3 regions of the Arcticibacter sp. genome follow, and region 3 is predicted to be linked to each of the others. Evidence: riboswitches for the same ligand, from Rfam matches in the RefSeq annotation. Region 3 holds a riboswitch; each other region holds the start of a gene.
The links. A riboswitch is a leader RNA that binds a small molecule or an ion and turns the genes downstream of it on or off. The one in region 3 is predicted to bind cobalamin.
Positions count from the first base shown of each region.

Region 1: it holds a riboswitch for cobalamin, as region 3 does, so the genes downstream of both, ACO1NU_RS08855 (TonB-dependent receptor plug domain-containing protein) here and metE (5-methyltetrahydropteroyltriglutamate--homocysteine S-methyltransferase) in region 3, are expected to answer to the same signal.
Region 2: it holds a riboswitch for cobalamin, as region 3 does, so the genes downstream of both, ACO1NU_RS07075 (TonB-dependent receptor plug domain-containing protein) here and metE (5-methyltetrahydropteroyltriglutamate--homocysteine S-methyltransferase) in region 3, are expected to answer to the same signal.

Region 1 is NZ_JBMQOB010000015.1:102,509-104,710, reverse strand. Features, by position in the region: gene ACO1NU_RS08860 (helix-turn-helix domain-containing protein) at 1-732, shown strand, start outside; cobalamin riboswitch at 812-1,009, shown strand; gene ACO1NU_RS08855 (TonB-dependent receptor plug domain-containing protein) at 1,097-2,202, shown strand, end outside.
Region 2 is NZ_JBMQOB010000010.1:39,759-41,960, reverse strand. Features, by position in the region: gene ACO1NU_RS07075 (TonB-dependent receptor plug domain-containing protein) at 1-1,125, opposite strand, end outside; cobalamin riboswitch at 1,208-1,396, opposite strand; gene ACO1NU_RS07070 (hypothetical protein) at 1,431-1,727, opposite strand; gene ACO1NU_RS07065 (hypothetical protein) at 1,730-2,202, opposite strand, start outside.
Region 3 is NZ_JBMQOB010000014.1:19,184-21,385, forward strand. Features, by position in the region: gene metE (5-methyltetrahydropteroyltriglutamate--homocysteine S-methyltransferase) at 1-1,050, opposite strand, end outside; cobalamin riboswitch at 1,213-1,430, opposite strand; gene ACO1NU_RS08260 (ABC-F family ATP-binding cassette domain-containing protein) at 1,740-2,202, shown strand, end outside.

The DNA of each region.
Region 1 (2,202 bases), on a different contig from region 3:
AAGCGCGAAGCCAAAGGCAAGATCAGGTACGGGCAGCAGCACTACGATTATGATAAAGGCGTATTAAGTTTCACAGCCCCGAACCAGGTACAACAACTCGACCTGCAGAATATGGAATGCGGGTCGGGCTATGTCCTGATCTTTCACCCGGACTTCCTTTTACAGCATAATCTGGCGAATAGCATTCATCAATACGGGTTTTTCGATTACGCTGTCAATGAAGCGCTGCACCTGTCGGCTGAGGAAGAGGATGACCTGATCACGATTCTCCATAAAATTGACAAGGAGTGCCAGCATATCGATAAGCATACCCAGGAGATCATCCTCACACAGATCGAGAGCCTGCTAAAATACTCCAACCGTTTCTATGAGCGGCAGTTCTTAACCCGCAAGAATAATAATTTAGCGCTGCTAAGCCGTTTCGAGCACTTGATTGATGACTACTTCAACGGCGAGGTGACAGGTTTGCTCACGGTGCAATATCTCGCAGCGCAGATGAACCTGTCGCCGAACTATCTGAGTGACCTGCTTCGCGTTCATACCGGACAGAACACCCAGCAGCATATTCATTCGAAGCTGATCGCGAAAGCCAAAGAAAAACTTTCAATGACCAGTCTGTCGGTAAGTGAGATTGCCTATGCCCTGGGCTTTGAGCACGCGCAATCCTTCAGCACCCTTTTCAAAAAGAAGACGAACTTATCGCCCCTGGAATTCCGTCAGGGCTTCAACTGATTAACAGCAGGGGAGGTTCTGTAAAGATTAAAAAGGATTATCAAACCACTACTTCTCCTCGGAACTCACAATTTTTATTATAGCTTTGTCGTGCTTTTGGTTTCATCCCGAGCAATCAGGATGGATTAAATGGGAATCTGGTGTAAATCCAGAACTGTCCCGCAGCTGTAAACTCTATTAACCGAGGTACACTCTAGTGTCACTGTTCATTGTTTTGAATGGGAAGACCGTACCAAGGGGAGTAAGTCAGAATACCTGCCATAGCATTATATAATTCATAGCTTTCGGGGATTGAAGCTAGAATGAAGATGCTACGGTGTTTCCATTTTGTATTTCTATACCCCTGGCTGTGCAAGACACAGGTATGGAAAAAAGGATACTCATTACATTATTTGGCTTCTTCGTCGGTGCATGCTCTTATGCACAAAACGATACCAGCAGGACCCTTCAGGAAGTGAATGTTCGCGCAAGCCTTCCTCCGCCGGTTCAAAGCTTTCTTCCCTCACAAACCATTTCTTCCACCGACTTCAAGCGCACTGCTTCCTATAATGTTGCGGATGCCATCAGAAACTTCTCCGGTGTAAACATTAAAGACTATGGTGGGATCGGCGGCTTAAAGACAGTTTCCGTACGAAGCTTAGGGGCAAATCATACAGGTGTTCAACTCGACGGCCTTCAAGTTGCAGACGCACAAAATGGTCAGATCGATCTTGGCAAGATTAACCTGGAGAATGTTGCGTCGATCACGTTATATAACGGACATTCTGATGATCTTTTGCAGCCTGCCAGGGCTTATGCTTCAGCGAGCATGCTGGTCATCAAAAGCATAGCTCCCGATTTTGGACCGAAAAAGAGCTATCGTCTTCGCCTGGGTTATAAGACAGGATCTTTTGGCTTGACTAACCCGACAATCTCATGGCAGCAAAAGATCAGCAAACGCTGGTCCATGAACCTGAGCAGCAACTGGCAAAAAGCACACGGACGCTACAAATATCAGGTGGAAGGAGATGGTTCCGATACACTGGCGATCCGTCGCAATGCCCAGCTAAACACCCTGCAAACAGACGCCTCCCTTTATTGGAAAGGCACAGACAGCAACCAGCTTCAATTCCGCATCAACTATACAAATTCCAGTCGCGGACTTCCCGGTGCGGTCGTGTACTACAATCCCTATTCCAATCAACACCTGTGGAATAAAGATCTCTTTTTGCAGAGCAGTTACAAGCACCATTTCAGGAGTAAATTGAGCCTTCTGATCAATGGGAAGTTTTCGCACAACAGACTGCGCTACCTCGATCCCGATTACCTGAATCAGGCAGGGGAACTCGACCAGCGGTTCCGGCAAATTGAGCTTTATGAATCCGTGTCCGTATCTTACCCACTTTCATCAGTATGGGAAGTCGCCATCGCCAGCGATATGGCCTATAATAAGCTGAATACAAATCTTTACAACTATGCTTACCCTACGCG
Region 2 (2,202 bases), on a different contig from region 3:
GTGGATCCAGTCTGCCGATAGGCCCACGTTCCAATATTGGTTAAGACGGTATTTGTTCGCCAGGGAAAGGTAAAGCTCCTTCTGGCGGTAGTGGTTGTCCAGCGGGCCTTCCATTTTGTAGTGGTCCGGATCCAGGTATCGGGTATAGTCATAGGCATACTTGGCGTTTGCCATGCTCTGGAACCGACGGTTTAGGGGCGACTTCCATGAAGCTTGTACGAAGCTGTTCCTGTCCCATAGTCGGTCATCTGACTCGAAATTATTGCTGACAATGGCCCGGGGGAGTCCACGTTCCGAGCGGTAATGGTAGCCTTTCAGTGTCCATTGGCTGCTGTCGCGAGTCATGCCATAAAATCCTGCCTCCAGGCGTAGTGCATCCATATCGCCATTCTGCCGAACGGCCGTGGTGTCATAAACGCCATTGGTATACCTGAACTTGTAGTCCCCGTCCGACTGCTGCCATTCGGCATTCAAACTTGCTGAAATATTCTTTGAAATCTTTTGCTGCAACACAGCGGAAGGGTTGATCAATCCAAATGAGCCTGTCCGGAATCGTACACCTGCATTCGTCTGTTTTCCCTCGCGAAAGCTTGGGACCTTCGACTCCAGGTATAGTGAACTGCCGGCGGCAAATGCTCTGGCCGGTTGAAAAATGTCACTCTTCTGGAAAGTATATAAATGAAGCTCGTCGAGGTTGTCCAGAGAAAACTTACTCAGGTCTGTCTGTCCGTTCATCGCATTGCCCAATTGCACGCCGTCGTAGAATACTGAAGTATGGCTTGATCCCATGCTTCTCACGTCGACTGTTTTCAACCCCCCAATGCCTCCATAGTCTTTTACCTGCAGTCCCGAAAAGAACCTCAGTGCATCGGCAACGTTCAGGCTGTTCAACCTTTCGAGTTGCTCGCCCTTTAAACTTTGATGTGGTACTGCTGATTTTTCAGGGGCTACGAGAAAGCGCGCATTAATCTGAACCTGGTGAAGGGTATCGGTATGAACGACAGTTGATCCTGTTCCTCTTTTCTCCTGAGCATAGGTATCTCCCCAACTGTACAGGATAACCAGCGTCAGCAGGAATTTGAGAAAAGACTTTGGCGGAGCAGGTCCGGCTATTGTTGTCGTCATCTTGCACGTTGATTGCAGTGGAGTGCAGAATGAAATATAGCCAAACAGTTAGATCTCATTCCAGCCTCAATCCACGAAAGCTATGAATCATTATGCTACGGCAGGTCTTCTGACTTGCTCCTCCTTTGCCTGTCTTCCCGTTCGCTATGCTTACAGTGACTGAGGGGGCATTGGATTAAGGAGCTTACAGCTGCGGGACAGTTCTGGATTTACACCAGATTCCCTTTTAATCTCTGTCAATGGACAGGGAACCAAAGCTGTTGCAAAGGTAGGCCTTTGCCCGGTTAAATGCAATATAAGAATGCTTAGCTGATATAATCGCGGTCTTCGTCGCTCAGCTTGGTCTTGTAGGTATTGACGGGAAGATTCTGTGCATCCTCTTCAGGATACTCGTCTTCATCCTCTTCCAGTACTTTCTTCTTTCGCGGACGCATGACCAGAGCTCCTACTATGAAGCCAAGTACAAATACCACTGCCAGGATGATGAGTTTCGATATGCGGGTCGTGCCGAACAGCCACATGTCTATTTCTTCTGTATTGTTCATCAGAACAATGGTCACCAGGGCAGTGATCAGGATGATGAAGAATGTTTTTATTCTCATAATTAGAAGCTATAGGTTGCAATAGTCTCGAAGATCGGCTTCCGACTGGGTTTCTCATTTAAAAATACGACTTTTCCGCCAATATCAAAGTTCGGAAGATAAAAACGGAGCAGGTTCATATCGCCGCGAAGCTCCGCGCCAAAGGACCGCGGAGAAAAGGTTCTCCCCTGGCCGACGTTCTCGAAATCGGCAAACAGTCCTAGTTTTACCCTTTTGATATAGGCAAGCGGGCCAAGCTCCCAGTCGGGATAGAATACAGGCATTCGATAATTCAGCAGCAGTGTGTTGTGCGTGTTGCCAAGCGGTTTCAGGAAGCTGTATCCCGATACCCGGGGGATGTCTACAGAATTTTGGTAATTACCCTCTCCGTCCTGGAAGTTGAAGCTCGCTGCAAAGGAATGGTTTCGCAGAAGGCCCGGGAAATACAAGGTGCTCCGGAAAACGAAGAGCTGACCTTCTACGCGATCTTCAAATG
Region 3 (2,202 bases):
CTCCTGATCGAGATCACAGGGACTGTGCAGCAGCGAACAGGATGCCGCAATCATCAGGCGGTCTTCGCCTACAACCTTTTCGGCTTTTTCGATCAGCTCAAGCGATTTCTGGTAGTCGTTCTTCCAGATATTGCGTCCGTCTACCAGTCCCAGCGACAGCCATCTTCCCTGCGGAAAGCGCTGCAGCAATCCTTCGAGCTGTTCCGCTCCTCTTACCAGGTCGATATGTAACCCTGCTACTGGCAGCCGAAGCGCCAGAGCGGTATTATCACCTAAAGACCCGAAATAGGTCGTCAGCAGCACCTTGATGCCGCCGCATTTCTTGCTGATCTCGGTATAGGCGTATTCAAAGGCGTTCTGCTCTTCTTCACTCAGGTCCAGGCATAAGCAAGGCTCATCAATCTGGATCCATTTAGCACCGTAGCCTTTGAAGGTGTTGATGATCTCGATATAAACGGGAGTCAACTTTTTGATGAGGTCGATCCGCTTAAAGTCTTCTGCGCGACCGGCTTCACTGTCTTTTTCCTTTCCGAGCAGCAGGTAGGAAACGGGACCGGTGATCACCGGCTTCGGTGCTGTACCCAGGATCTGGGCCGCACTGGAGTATTCCGCAAATGCCTTTTGAGAAAATAGTTTGAAGCGCTGGTTGGCGGTAAATTCGGGCACAATGTAGTGGTAGTTCGTATCAAACCACTTGGTCATTTCCATTGCAGGAATATCCAGTCCGTCACGCTGGTAACCCCTGGCCATAGCGAAATAAACATCGATTTCGGAATTTCCGGACACCTCCGTCAGCACAGGCGAATAGCGTTTGGGGATGGCGCCCAGCATGAGCGACATGTCGAGCACATGATCGTAGAAGCTAAAATCGTTGCAGGGGATCAGGTCGATACCTGCCTCCTGCTGCAGTTTCAGGCTCTCCTCGCGGAGCTGCCTGGCAGCATGAAAGAGTTCGTCACGGGTGATTTGGCCTGACCAGTAGTTTTCACAGGCTTTTTTCAGTTGTCGGTTACTTCCGATGCGGGGGTAACCAAGGTTGTTTTTGAGCATACGCATAAAACTTTGTTAAACATTAATGTGAATTAATGCTCCTTACGTTTTGGGTATGCTTTCAGAATTGTGGTGTAGTTGGCGTAGTTTGCAGTGCAGCGACCAGCATGGGGATCGTTGCCGCGGAACATGGCGCGGGACTACTGCTTCAATCGCGAAAGCATTGGTCTTGAACAGATGGCAAGTATCCTGGCTTGTAACTTTCCTTCGCCGTCCTTCTCATCCGCGTGAAGGCGGACAATGGACATGGTCTTGTGGCTCGAAAATCCTGCCTATGAGCAGGTTGTTACTTACAGTTGCGCGACAGCCCGTGAATTGCACACGGTTCCTCTTTAATCCATATCGTTTGCGATATAGAACCTGTCTGTTATAAGAATGAATGTAAAGAACTGCTCCAAATATAGTGTACTGCTTTGAGAATAGCGAATGGCTTCCCCCGATTGGTCTGCGAACGATGCATAAACGGGCTACAAACGCTCTATGATTTGTCTACAATAAATTCAGAGAAAAGGCAAACCAACCCCGGATCAACTACGCTTTTTTAACGTGTTTTCTCGAAGTCGGTCCGAAGTTGGTCAAGTTGATCCGAAGCTGATTCGCGTCTGAATCTACGGCTTTGACCACCTTTAGCTGCCCCTTAGTACCAGAAATTACTTTATATTTGCCGCTCATTTTAATACCCTCACTTCGTGATTAATGTAAATAACATCTCTGTTTCTTTTGGCGGAACCACCCTGTTTAGCGACGTCACTTTCCCAATCAACGAGAACGATAAGATAGCCCTGATGGGTAAGAACGGCGCAGGCAAGTCGACGATTTTAAAGATCATTGCCGGTGCAGCAAAACCAACTACCGGTAGTGTCACCGGACCAAAAGATGCGGTCATTGCTTATCTCCCACAGCATTTGCTTACTCAGGATAATGTTACCGTATTCGAAGAGGCGTCAAAAGCCTTTCATGAGGTGCATTCCATGCAAAAGGAACTGGAAGAACTGAACGAACAGCTCACTATCCGGACCGACTATGAGAGCGATGATTACATGAAGTTAATTGAACGTGTATCCGAGCTGAGCGAGAAGTTTTATTCTGTTGAAGAAACGAATTACGACGCTGAGGTAGAGAAAGTATTAAAAGGTCTGGGTTTCAGTCGTG